2 regions of the Sulfurovum zhangzhouensis genome follow, and region 2 is predicted to be linked to the other one. Evidence: riboswitches for the same ligand, from Rfam matches in the RefSeq annotation. Region 2 holds a riboswitch; the other holds the start of a gene.

Region 1 (7,356 bases), on a different contig from region 2:
GAACTTCGCTGAAGAGAAGGGGCTTGATATCTCTGAGCTTACCCTGGAAGATCTACAGAGTGTAGATACTCGCATCGCTGAAGATGTAGTAGCACTGCTTGATAACCGTGCTTCGATGAATGCACGTAAGTCTGAAGGTGGTACGGCTACCGAGAGAACTCTGGAGCAGATAGAGAGTATGAAGGGTTGGCTAGAAGCTCAAAAGTAAGGATGATGACTCTACTCCTTAAATTACTTCAGTAAAAGAGAGATAATGTGCATGGAAGAAAAATAAAAACTTCATTTCAGATATATAAAGATGCTTTAAAGTTTGAAATGATATTAGTAATTTTATTTATACTTTTTCTTGTATCCATTGAGTTTAGAACAAGTAGTCATTTAGAAAAATATGATGGTATACCTTGTCAAAATAAGATATTTTTTTTACAAAAACCTATGAGAAAAGTTATAGGTGGAAATAGTACTATGAATGAAGGGTACTATTATATTACAAAGAATATATTGCAAGATGTCGACGAAGACTATGTTACAGCGCAAAAAACTGATATAGTTTTTTCAAAAGGATCTGAGTTTAGAGTTGAGGGATACTATGTCGCATACAACAGTGGTCCATTGTCAGGTTTGGGTGGTGGACCAGTTCCTGAGTATCTTGTAAAAAATATCAAGAGTAATGAAAAATTTTGGATATCCTACTTTAGTTTTGATTGTAATAGTTGCAACGTTACTACAAATTTTGATGGTGAACATTTTGATGTATTTGAACATTTACCTAACAATAAGATAACTAAAATGGAGATAAACATATAACTTTAACTGGTTACATATCGCCTGATATGTAACCCATACTCTACTGTTTTTCATTTCTAACATTTTATCTCGTTCCCACTCTATTGAGTGGGAATGCATACTTTACGTTAATATCCCAATACTATAAAATTCATCGTTAGATGGCAGAAAGATATCAAATACGCACCCCAAGGGCACTTCCTCCTTTCAGTCAGGGCGCATTCCCGTGCGAACATGGGAACGAGAGTAAAAGAATAGAATGTATATTGCATATGAAAATTCCAATAAGTGGTGAAACATTCATCACTGTCTTATATTTTTTTAATATTTTTCTCAGTATAATGAATCCAGATATTAATGTTAAAAGCTAAACTTGTTGTGAAGCAAGGACAGAAAGTCATGGGTCTTTATGTGTTAAAGATCGCCAGACCGCACACTAAAAGAGGTATCTTTTCGATATCCATTTAAGGATAGTTCTGTTTTTTTTCTCCCTAGTTTTTGATATTTATATGATACATACCCAATCAAAGGATCGTTGTGAAAAAATATTTCTTCTTGGTAATTATGGCCCCGCTTTTTCTTTTTGCAAATACGGCATCACTATCCAAATCTCAAGAAATCAAAGCAGATCTGGTCACAGTGGTAAAATCAGAAAGAAAGATGTATCTTTCACATAGAGGAAAAGTATTAAAAACATATAAGATAGCTTTAGGCGGCAATCCTGTAGGTCACAAAAAAGTGCAAGGTGACCAAAGAACGCCGGAGGGCTACTATAAGCTTGATTATCTAAAAGAAAATAGTTCCTTTTATAAAGCCTTGCATGTTTCATATCCAAATGCAAGAGATTGTTGTAATGCCAGAAAAATGGGTAAAAGCCCAGGCGGATCGATCATGATCCATGGACAACCAAATAATGAAAGTGGATGGTTTAAATCATTTTTAAAACAACGTACTGATTGGACTGCAGGATGCATAGCAATGTATAATAGTGATATGGATGAAGTTTTAAAGCTTGTGCAGGTTGGAACTACCATTCATATCAAGCCTTAATGAGTTTGCTTTTTCTCTCCTTCCCAACGTCTTTGTTGGGAAAGTGCCCATAGGGTGCATACTTCATATGAGATTTTTGAGGATATTGAACGGCTAAAGAGCTTCTATCTTCTCAATAATCTTTCCAACTTTTTTAGCTTTTACCTTCACTCCATCCACTTTAGCCACAGGCTGAGACTTACATTTTTTACACATATTGATGCATGATTTGACTTTGATGGAAGCATCAGGGAAAGCATTGGAAAGCTTTTTTTCAAACTTATTGATCTTGGGAAATTTTTTGCAAATATTTATCTTCATAGTATGACTATAGCACTGTATGTGTGTAGTGTGTGGGGAAAATATATCAAATAAACATGTCAACTGAACGACCTTGTAAGCAGTCTTATTTGCAGTAGTGCAAAATAAGACGTAGCATTTCGAGAGGTTGACGATTTTTTGTTTCGTTTTTTCTAAAAAAATGAAAGAATAGAACATTTATTATCATTGAATGGTTGATGTAAAAGAGCTTATCTTTGTACATGCATTTCCATACTTTTCTTTTTAGTAAAGAAAAGTACCAAAAGAAAAGCGTTGTTTCACAATTGTGCGGACGATGCTCTCGGCGTGTTGCTTCGCAATATTGCACGCCTTCGCATCTGCACAAATAGTGCAAAACCACAAACACAATAATACAAATTAGAAAGGTCGTTCACATGACAGGTTTGAATTAAAATATTTGCTTTAACAAAGCCTAGGAAGTAGTGAGTTAATAAATACTCGGCAGGTTTATATTTTATATCTTTTATGCTATCGTATCCCCATACTATGAAGGACTATAATGGGAAGCGAGAGTACGGATATAAAATCTTTGGACCTTTATCTTGAGAAGCTTGAAAAAGGTACCTATGATGTCCATATGAGTGATGCGGATCATGCAGATTTTCTGGAGATACTGAAGCAGCATGATGAGGAGAAGTTCTTTACCTACATCAACCTTCTTTCCGTAGAGCTCAGGGCAGAGATACTTATGGAGCTTCCCCTTCCTTTTCAGGTCGATTATATTGAGGAAAGTGATGAAGTAAGACTTTCAGAGATCATTGAAGCACTTGACAGTGATGATGCGACCAATTTTTATCTGACCATTGCAAAGAAAGAGAAGGAAAAGAGCCAAAAGGTCTTTGAACTATTAAGTCAAAAGAGACAGGATACGATCTCTGATCTTATCACCTATCCTGAGGATCAAGCCGGTGCACTGATGCAAACAGAGCTCTTTATGGTACCAAGCTATAAGAGTATCGATGAGGGTAAAGCGTTATTGGCAAGACTCAAAAAAGAAGGGATAGGTACGGTTCAGTCAGCATTTATCACTGATGAGAGAGGAAAGTTCATCAAAACTATCCCGATAGATGATCTGTTGTTGGAAAGTTCGGATCAGACCTTTGATCAGATCATCGATAGATATCCCGAATCCTATAGTGTCTTAGCGCATGAGAGTATCGATAAGGTGATAGAGAGTGTGAGTAAGTATGACCTTACCACGCTGGCCGTACTTGATAATAAAGGTAACCTTTTGGGGCGTATCACCCATGATGATGCACTTGATGTAATGCAACGCCGTGCTACGGGGCAGATATATAACCTTAGTAGAGTACATAAAGATGAAGAGGTACAGGAAAGTTTTGTCAAGTCGACACAAACACGCTCTATCTGGCTGGCAATTAACCTCATTAATGCTATTATCGCATCACTGGTCATAGGTGTCTTTGAACATACGCTTTCTGCTATTATTGAACTTGCGATCTTGTTGCCTATTGTCGCCAATATGGCTGGCACGGCTTCTGTGCAGACAATGACAGTCATTATACGCCAGATGGCATTGGGAAACATCAACTTTACACTGCTTCGGCCGATATTTCTCAAAGAACTTCGTATTGCTGTCGCGAACGGAGTGATCTTTGGTGTAATGAGTTCTATCGCTGCGCATGTCTGGTTTGGAAATATGCATGTTTCTGTAGCGATCGGGCTTTCGATGTTTGTGAGTTTTGTCTTGGCAGGTTTGTTGGGAACGACTGTACCTATTGCCTTGAAAAAGATGAACTTTGACCCCGCCGTTGCCAGTTCGGTTATTGTGATCACTGCAGTGGATATCATCGGTTTTTTTAGTTTTCTTTGGTTTGCAAAGATGATTGCGTTATAACAAATAAAAAGGAATAAAATGAATGTATCAGTAGAGTATCTGGGAGATAAGAAATTTAAAGCGAATACTACGAAGTCTTCGTATATCATGGATTGTAAAGAGATCACTCCTGTGGAGTATTTTGCTACGGGGATTATCGGTTGTACAGGGATCGATCTAGTGATGATGGCTGAAAAGGATGGTTATGAAGTGAGTGACTATACGGTAAAAGCAGATATCGAACGTATCAGTGTGGCACCGATGAAATTTGCTTCTATCCATATCACTTATGACTACCATTGCGGATGTGAGGCCCAAAAAGCTAAGAGATATATCCTATCTTCATTGGAGAGTTACTGTACGACAGTGAACTCTATCAGGGACTCGGTAAAGGTAAGCTACACTATCATCCATAACGGTGAGAAGATCGCAGATAAAGAGAGTATCGCTTCTGGTGGCGGCACACTTCTTGATGATGGTTTTGGTGGAGCATGTTGCTCATAGTTTTTAACTCAAAGAGTTATAAGTGGTTTAAAGATTTTAATAGAGAATAAGTTTCTTTAGCCACTTTTTTAAAAAAAGTAGCCAAAAATCGTCAAGTTCATGAAACGCGACGGAAATTTTTGCACTTCTGCAAAACTTCCTGCTTTCAATGTCTTTCACTTGACACAATCATTTAGATCATGCTTGGTGCCAGAAAGGCGTGCCTATCGTTGGAGTAGATGGAGATGCCATGTCTCGCTCCTGCATCGTACCAGCTTTATAGCCAAGTCTACCTGCAGTTACAGCGTGTTTAAAGGCATTTGCCATTTGGACCGGATCGTGAGCCAAGGCAACAGCTGAATTCAGTAATATCCCATCATATCCCAGTTCCATCGCCTGGATCGCATGGGATGGTTTGCCTATCCCTGCATCTACGATCAGCTGAAGGTCTGGGAACTGTTTACGGATCGCTTTTAGGTTATATGGGTTCATCAGACCTCTTCCTGATCCAATCGGTGAACCCCACGGCATCAGTGTCGTACATCCTGCATCGACCAGCTTTTGAGCAAGAACCAGATCATCGGTGGTGTAAGGCAGTACTCTAAATCCTTCTTTGATAAGGACTTTGGTTGCTTCAACCAGTTCGAACGGATCTGGCTGGAGATTGTACTGGTTTCCTATCACTTCTACCTTGACCCAGTTGGTACCAAAGACTTCTCTTGCCATCATCGCAGTAGTGATCGCCTCTTGTGCTGTGTGGCATCCTGCAGTATTTGGCAGGACCTGGACACCCAGTGACTTGATGATATCCCAAAATGGGTTCCCTTTGTCTCCGCCGGACTGACGGCGTAGAGAAACAGTAACGATCTGTGAACCTGACGCTTCGATCGCCTCTTTCATCACTTTAGGAGAAGGGTAGAGTGCAGAACCGATCATCATACGTGAATTGAACTCTTTGCCTTCAAGTATCCATTTGTCGCTATTTGTATCTATCATATCTGTATGGCTCATTTTAGCCTCCTTGTACAGGTGCGAGGATGTCAAGTGCATCCCCATCTTTGATCATTGTTGTTTCATACGTCGTGTTGAGTACAAAAGTGGTATTGAGTGCCACGGCAAAGCCCACTTTATACTCCAGGGCGTCAAGCAGCTCTCTCACACTCATTTGTGCTTTTTCAAAAACTTTTTTTTCACCGTTTACAGAGATCGTCATGCGCTTTTCCTTATACCTGTATTCAGTGCCTCTTCTACGATCGCAGGAGCTAGCAGATAGCCATGGCGGTAAAGACCGTTGATACGGGTCAGTCCCTTATGCTGCTCGATACGGGGGAGGTTATCCTCCAGTGACGGGCGGCAGTCGGTTTTGGTCTTGACAATGCGTGCTTCAGCAAAGCTTGGATGCATACTGTAGACTGCCGAGAGCAGCTCTAGGGAAGATCGTACCGACATTGGTGACTTATCTTCACTTTCAATCTCCGTTGCACCGATCACGAAACGGTGATTGGCACGCGGAACAATATAGATCTTGTAGCGAGGGTGCATCAGTCTGGTCGGTCTGCTGATATCTACTTCAGGAGCATCAAGCCAGAAGACCTCACCGCGTACCCCGCGTAAGTCCGGCATCTCTGCTTTGGCACCCAGCCCGCGTGTATCAAAGATCCAGTCAAAATCAGTACCGTGTGTCGCATTGAAAGTATCTATATCACTGAGCCCTTCATCTATCGGGTGGTTTTCATACCAAGTAACCCTAGGATGATCCAGCAGATACTGTGTTGATGTTTCTACGAACATTGCAGAGTTGACCTGTCCTTCTGCATAAAGATGGTATGCCTGCGTATGGTGTCTAAGTGAAGGCTCAAGTTCTACAAGTGCACGGTTGTCCAGTGTCTTGATACCTTCTGCTGCAGGTACTTTGGTATGCAGGGTAGAGATAAATCGATCCAGTTCAGCTTGGTCCTGCGGGTGTGCAGTGATGATACTTCCTGTCTGCTGATAGGCTTCAGGGATACCTATCTTCTCTAGAAGAGTAGGCCAGAGTTTGATCGATCTCATCCCATGTTCCAAGATCACTGATTCTGCAGTTTCCATCTCGGCAAACGGTGCGAGCATGCCTGCTGCCGTAGATGCAGCTGCCCCTTCACCGTCATATCCTGCTTTTTCATAGATCGTCAGTTCTAATTCTTCATTTTCCAACAGGTTGAGTGCAGTGACCCTACCAAGCAGTCCTGCACCGATAATCGCTACTTTTTTCATGGACAACTCCTTAGTTGTTTACTATTAGTTATGAAATGGTTTAAGCAAAGCTCAAACCACTACGCTAACGCTGTGTTTGCTTCAGCAGCAGGCTCATGCGACTTGTCGCATTTGATAATCTTATTATCATGAATGAGCATGCTTTTATGATTTGCTCTTCTCTTGGTCTATATAGACCTCACTCCCCATTGCCTGGAAGGTCATGGACATTTCATCCATACCTTTTTGTTTTGCTTCTTCGATACTCATATTTTGTGCATCGGCAAAATCTCTTACCTCTTGAGAGATCTTCATCGAACAGAACTTAGGTCCACACATAGAACAGAAGTGTGCAGTCTTTGCAGCCTCCATCGGCATCGTATCATCGTGGTACTCTCTTGCACGTTCAGGGTCAAGACCGATATTGAACTGGTCTACCCATCTAAACTCGAATCTTGCATGACTCATTGCATCATCCCTAGCTCTGGCACCTGGGTGACCTTTTGCGATGTCTGCTGCATGTGCTGCAAGTTTGTACGTGATAAGACCCTCTTTTACATCTTCACGGTTTGGAAGGCCAAGGTGCTCTTTTGGTGTTACATAACAAAGCATCGCACATCCGAACCATCCGATCATCGCTGCACCGA
Region 2 (7,356 bases):
GTTTGGATCGACACAAAGTGTCAATGATTTTTTCTCTTTGAGGTACTCTGCTTCATGTTTGCTCAATGAAATAAATGTATTTTTTCTGATGATTGCCAACTCTTCTGTACTTAAGTTGATATCATAAGGATTTGTAGTCTGTATCGTAGAACGTATCAGTCTATTATTGATACTTAATAACTCTTCTTGTGTTACAGACCGGATGGCTTTGTCGAGTATCTGGCGAAGGATAGGATAATCATCCCGTATTAGTCCATAGATATCAAAACCATCATCATTGATACCTGTAATCTCGATCTGATGAAACTGGTAGTTATCTCTTATCATATAGTCAAGTACGACCAGGTTGTCAACAACGGCATCGGCTTTTTGCTCACTGACCTTATAGAGTGCTTCATCGATACTGTTGGTATACAGAAGATTCATTGTAGGAAAATTTTCTTTGATGTACTCTGAAGCAGTACTTCCTTTTGCTACAGCAATCGTTTTATCTTTAAGACTCTCTAAGGTATAGAATCGGTTTTCTCTATGGGATACAATGGACAAGCTTGCCTGCATGAGAGGTCCGGCAAAGAGGGCATAGTTTGTTCTCTCAAGTGTTTTCCCGCTCCCATAGATCATATCGATCTCTTTGCGTTTCAATGCATCAAGAACATACTGGAAATTGACACCGTCACCTATTTTTACAAATTCGAACTTAAGACCGGTACGTTGTTCTATCAACTTGTAGTACTCATGAAATATACCGCTGTATGTTTCTCCCGTAATCGAAGAAAAGGGCTTCCATGATACAGCGCTGCAACGAATGATGGGATGTGATTCAATAAATGCTGACTCAGTAGGTGTCAGGTTGATCTTGTGAGGTTTGAGATTAAAGATAAAACCATCAAGGTCCCAATCAGGAGTGACCATCCCAAGCTGTACGTAGAGATCGGTGTTGAGTTTGATTAGTTCAGGTACGATAGCTCCAATGCTAAAGAGCTCCTTTTTGATGAGGTTTTCAGTGATTTTGGCTTCATAGAGCAGTGCTTCTTTTGATTTGGCTTTGGAATATTTTTCATAGATGAGATCAATGATCTCTTCCTTATGATTGAGTGCATACTTCCAGCCTTTACGTGTAGCATTGATGAATCTTTGTGTCCTATGTGGATGTTGTGTGGCTTCCTTCTCGCTGGTAAAGAGCTCAACATCATAAGAGTAAATACCATACTCAGCAGGGTTGAAGATCTTGTAAGATACCTGTTTTTGATCAAGAAAAAAAGGTTCATTTGAAATAAAGGCAGTTATAGCATCGACTTCACCGTTTTTAAATGCGTTGATATCATAACTGTGAGGTATCACCGTGATATCATCCGGCTTTAGGTTGTGTAACTGTAGCATAGCAGCAAGACTTGATTGAGTTAACTCACCTGTTGTTCCCATGATTTGTTTGTCTTTTAATGCTTCAATGCTTTGGATCTCCGGTCTTGTGATCAGGACAAGAGCATTTTGTTTAAAATAGGAAGCAAGCAGAACTACCTTTTTCCCGGCAAGACGATCAAGTATGAGTTGTGAAGAGGATATTCCATAGGTCGATACACCTTGCAATACATTTTCAACCGTATCGATACCAGGAGAATGCTCGTTGATCGTGACATCAAGTCCTGCCTCTTTATAGAAACCTTTCTCCTTGGCTGCGTAAAACCCTGCAAACTCAAACTGGTGTTTCCACTCAAACTGTACGGAAACTTTTTCAAGTGTTTGATCCTGAGCATTGGCGATAGTTATTAGAGATAAAAGTAAAAGAAAGAGTAATCGGAACAGATACACAAAAGCTCACTTTGTTTTAGAAAAATCATAGCAAAAAAATGTAAATTTCCCCGTTATATTAAAAAAATCTATTTTTATGATATATTTTTAAAACTGTGACATTTCGGCAACATTCTACTGTTATACTTGCGCGTTATTTTAGTCACTACAGGAGAGGAATATTGTCAAAGCCAAACTATTCGTGAGGATAGGACGGAAAGCCACGGGTCTATATATCAGAGCGTTAAAGTAGCTTCTTTATCATCTTAGACAGCCGGGTTACCAATAAATTATACATCTGTAATTTAAGGGAGACCCATGTCATTACTCAATCGTTTTTTTGTATTTGTATTTATACTTTTTTCAATACAGCTGAATGCTGATCCTTATCCTCCTGCCTGGGGGACAAACGGGGATGGTGCGGCAGTCCACTTCAAGCCTGCACCATGGCCGCAAAAGAACGAATGGAAACCTTATAGCCGTTTTGGTGAGAGCATTAATGATCCACGTACAGGCGACACTTCCAATGGTGGTACACGTCCTCAAAACTATGTAAATATCGCTTCATCGTGTACAGACAAGGCTGAACCAAGTATCTACTACTATCTCTATAAAGATCCTACTGATCCTGCAAATGATGTCATTATGTTTCGTTGGAGGGTGGAACAAATAGCCAATACCTATGCCACAGGACCGAACGCAGGAGCATATAGTAATGTAGATCCTTGGGGATCAGCGTTATGGACAGTATTTTTCGATATAGACGGAGATGGGTATCGTGATATTGCGGCACATCTGGATGGATCATCCGGTGCCCCTGGCGTAGCGATAGATAGAATTTTTGGTATTTATGGCAATATTCCTACCCAGTCAATTGATTATATAAATGATCCTGAAAATATCAAACTATTGGGACATAATCCAACTGCCTTTACTGATGGTTCAACTATATTGAATTTCGATGGAAATGCTGCTAATCCAACAACAGACTGGAGTACAATTATTGCAGCACCTGATACGAAAAAGGTGTGGGACTATGGGACTACACGCTCTTCGTATAATCAAGATTCTCCATGTCAAGAGTACTATATCGACTATCAGATTCCTATGTCTATGATAGATGCTTCCAGCTATGGAGGACCAAAGCTTGAAAGAGATACTCCTATCTCTATGCTTTTTTGTACGGCAAACAGCTTGAACAATCCATTCCAAAAAGATTGTGCTATCAATAACGATTGGATAGCTGATCCCAATAAACCCGGACCATTTGGCGACTATATCAGTTTCAGTAAGGAAGAACCATACGAGCAGCCTATTGTGGATGATATAGGGGCAAGCGGGTGTAATCCGACAGTTTTGACTGCGAAAGTAAAAGATGTTATTGCTATTGTTGATGGAGAGGCTATATCATCGGTAAGTGATGTAATATTTTTCTATTATAGAGATGACAATGGTGATGGTGTAGCCAATGATGGAAATGAGTGGACACAGATAGCAGCTCCTGCAATACGAACAAGCTTTACAGACTGGATGGTAAACTGGGACTCTACAGAGCTATTTAAAGGGCAATACCTTATAGGGGTACAGGCAATCGATAATCCTACAATAGTAGATGATGATATGAATGCCAGTGCCAAAATCAATCGTACGTTCTCATATCTTTCTGAAGCAGAAGTAAACGCATCTATCCTGGCTGCGGGGGCAACTTATACCGATGGAAATGAGATTTGGCATGCAAATCCGGATATCACTGGTGTCAAGAGTATATCGCTTGCAGTCAATACCTGTGGTGTTGCACCTACGATTGAAAAATACGCATCTATAGAAAATCTTCTTGCAGGTGAGGATGTTAACTTTACGATTGATATCAATAACTCTACAGGTTTTGATCTTTATGTCTCACAAATTTCAGATGTGCTTCCAAACGGCTTTAGTTATAAAAGCCTAGTCAGTCTTGAGCATAACGGAGCACCTATTACTACAAGTTCTGCTCCTCTAGCAGGAGAGACAGGAACAATAAGCTGGTCTTTTGATGAGATCGTTCCAGACGGTGGTCAAATCAAACTTATATTTACTGCACAAGCAACAACTACATCAGGATCATATACAAATACTGCATATGCACAAACCAGCTATGGGACAATCTTGAGTGATCCTATACCTATACACGTGGATGGTGCGAGGATTTCCCTCTCTAAAACACCTAGCAGCTATTTTGTCGCACCCGGTGAAAGTCTTGTATATACTTTAGGATATGCCAATGACTCTAGTATCGTGGTGACGGGTACAGAGCTTAACGACACTTTGCCTATAGGTGTGAGTTGTAATACCTACTCGATTAATGGGGGAGCCGCAATAGACTGTTCCGGTATGGGTAATACTATCAATATACCTCTAGGTATCCTGGGTGCATTTGAAAGCGGATCGGTTGAGATGAATGTTACCGTAGATATCTCATACAGCTCTACAACTCTGCTTAATAGTGCAATACTTACCGTCACTGCGCCGGATGGATCTGATGTCAATAAAACTGCAGAGAGCAAGATCGGTGTAGATATACCTATCGCAGCATTTACTCTAGAAAAAACTTCTGATATAGACTTTGTTTCTTTAAATAATAATGTTGAATATACCTTAACGTATACAAATTACGGTGATGCTGATGCTATGGGAGTGATGCTTACTGATACTTTGCCTATAGGAATGACTTATATTTCATCGGTGCCTTCCGCAATAGACAATGGTGATGGAACATATACGTGGGATCTTGGAACGGTTGCAGCAGGCAGTAGCAGCAGTGTGACTATTATTACAGAGGCAACAGAAGATGCTCTGGTTACCGGTGTATTTACCGGTGAAAACCCAGCCAGAAACAATGCAGAGTTATCATGGAGCGGACCTGCAGGCGGTGGCTCTGTAGATGCTTATAAAGATGTAGGTATTGATAGTGAGACCTGTCAGGCATTTTATTATACGGATATTACCGGTGATGTTGGAAATGCAGGTACACAGTTATTGGCACAAAGTTCGATCATAAATGCATCGACCGAACACAACGTGACCTTTAGTACAAACAACGCTACTGAGCATGTTGGAACCTATTATATGGAACCTGTGGCATCCACTGCCATCAACAGCGCTGATTATACACGTTTTGAAATATTATTAAATTATACGTCATCTGTTGTTGCAAATGTTAATTTTACCGTGGCAGTGTATGATTATAACCCGGCTGATGGGACGACTATACTGATTCAGTCAGGACTGACTGCCGGTTCAAACGGAAATTCAAATAAAACGATCTTAATGAGTGTAACCAATCCATATACTATCCCGGCAGGACACCGTATACTTTGGGATATTAATGCGACATCATCAAAAGTTACAACGCTCTCTTTCAACGTCAATAATATGCAAAACAGATCACTTTTATGTAAGACAGCTCCAGCTGCTATGAGTATTTCCAAGACAGTTGACCTAGCCAATGTCACAGCAGGTATAGATACTGCTGTGACATATACGATCGACTACGCAAATATCAGTGGAACAGATGTGACCAACGTGATTATTACAGATATACTTCCGTCAAATGTTACGATCACAAGTTCTACACCTACCGTAACATCCTACGTTGGACAGGTAGCTACATTTGATATCGGTACAGTTGCCAGCGGTACAGGCGGTCAGGTCATTATCAATGCTGTCATTGGCGCTGCAGCAACAGGTACCCTGAGTAACTTTGTTGCTTTAAGCAGTGACAATGCAGAAGATGTAAATGATACAGCGATGACAAGTGTAGGTCCGCTTTCATCCATGGCACCGTCTCTTACAATAAGTAAAACGGTTGACAAAACATATGTGAGTGCAGGAGAGATACTTACTTATACATTGAAAGTTGTCAATACCGGTGGAGAAGCAACAGGTATCACAGTTACAGATACAATCCCCCAAAAGTCATATTTTGATTACGTGGATAGTTCGATTGCTGGAAGTACAGATGGTTCAGGGGTTGTAGTACCATCGGATATTAACACTCCTGATCTAAGCTGGGAGATCAGTAGTTTGGCTCAAGGAGAGGTAGCGACGCTGACTTATGAGATGAAGGCTTCTTCTTCAGGTGTACCAGTAGGGGTAACGATACTTGATAATACTGCGGTAATTTCTGATAATGAGTATTGTACAGCTACAAACGTATCTGGATGTACGAGTAATACGGTTAGTATTACGTTGAGCGGTAACCCTGTACTTAATATCTCTATTGTACCGGATTCCGATACGAAGTTTCCGGGTGAGACAATCACCTGTACGGTAGATTATAATAATACAGGTTCAGCAGATGCAAATAATACAAAGATAGTGATACCTGCGCCAAACTATACGATGATAGACCCTGCTTCACTACCTGCAGGTGTAAGTTTTGATGGTACGAACAATCAGATTATCTATGATCTGGATATTTTAGCATCAGGAGAAAGCGGTACATTTACCTTTGATGCGGTGATTGCTGAAACTATGCCTAGTGGTACGACCGATATTATGGCTGTGGCAACAATCTCTGCAAGCAATGCACTAAGTGATATAGATAATGCTAGAGTTACAGTAAATGCGGGTATAGATCTTACAGTTGATATCTCTGGCCCAGTAAGTGGTACTTATCCTATGGCGACGGTAGAACAGAATGTATCAGGGGCCACTACAATAACAATTGATGATACTGCAGGGTTCTCAACAGGAGATGTGATTAAGATAGGAGGGCTGTATACGGAAATCCTATCAATCACAGGATCGACTATAGAACTTGCTGATGCTGTTACCGTCAATACAGGAGATAGTATTATTGGTAGTGTCATCTACAATGTCGTATATCGCAATCATGGTGATTCTGATGCTACCGATACCAATTTGACAGTGAATATCCCGACAGGTATGGAGTACTATGCTTCAGAAATACCGGCAGATGCAAACCCTGCAGAAGGAAACAGTGGTAATGTGGTTTGGAATATCGGAACGGTAACTCCGGATCAGAGCGGTAGTTATCAGATCACTGTTTTCCCATCAACTAGAGGAAATTATACACTTACTACGCATATCGTAAGCAATGACACAGTTGACAATGCGGAAAGTAATAACAGTGATGAGATAACAACTGTATTTGGTGGGATCAAAGTCACAAAGAGTACATCAACACCGTTGGTTGTTCAACCGACAAGTGCTACTGAAAATGTCAATTATACGATTACTATTACCAATACATTGGATATCAATGTATCTGATGTAAATGTTACAGATATACTTCCAGCAGGATTTGTTTATCATGTTACAACAAATATCAATGGCAGCCTTTCCCCTGTAACAATAGATGCGACTTATCCTTCACAACCTATATGGAGCGGGATCAAAGTGCCAGCAAGTGGAATTGTGACAATAGAGTTTACAGCACAGATCGACAATACGGTTGGTGCTGCAACATACCAAAATGCTGTCTATGCTATAACTGGTGAGGCCAATATCTCTGTAACACAGTATGATGAACTAAGTAGTACTGCTGAAGATGTAACTGTTATTGAC

The links. Region 2 has a riboswitch for cyclic di-GMP ahead of PGH07_RS03930 (Ig-like domain-containing protein). Riboswitches for the same ligand answer to the same signal wherever they lie in the genome.
Region 1: another riboswitch for cyclic di-GMP. It lies ahead of PGH07_RS08205 (L,D-transpeptidase family protein); the one in region 2 lies ahead of PGH07_RS03930 (Ig-like domain-containing protein).

What each region holds. Positions count from the first base shown of each region.
Region 1 covers NZ_JAQIBD010000002.1:589,185-596,540, reverse strand. Annotated here, with positions in the region: gene argH (argininosuccinate lyase) at 1-208, shown strand, start outside; gene PGH07_RS08210 (hypothetical protein) at 256-807, shown strand; cyclic di-GMP riboswitch class I at 1,143-1,223, shown strand; gene PGH07_RS08205 (L,D-transpeptidase family protein) at 1,324-1,836, shown strand; gene PGH07_RS08200 (DUF1450 domain-containing protein) at 1,930-2,136, opposite strand; gene PGH07_RS08195 (magnesium transporter) at 2,657-4,015, shown strand; gene PGH07_RS08190 (OsmC family protein) at 4,034-4,498, shown strand; gene PGH07_RS08185 (thiazole synthase) at 4,676-5,488, opposite strand; gene thiS (sulfur carrier protein ThiS) at 5,490-5,690, opposite strand; gene PGH07_RS08175 (FAD-dependent oxidoreductase) at 5,687-6,730, opposite strand; gene thiC (phosphomethylpyrimidine synthase ThiC) at 6,875-7,356, opposite strand, start outside.
Region 2 covers NZ_JAQIBD010000001.1:748,121-755,476, reverse strand. Annotated here, with positions in the region: gene PGH07_RS03935 (ABC transporter substrate-binding protein) at 1-1,809, opposite strand, end outside; cyclic di-GMP riboswitch class I at 1,969-2,075, shown strand; gene PGH07_RS03930 (Ig-like domain-containing protein) at 2,107-7,356, shown strand, end outside.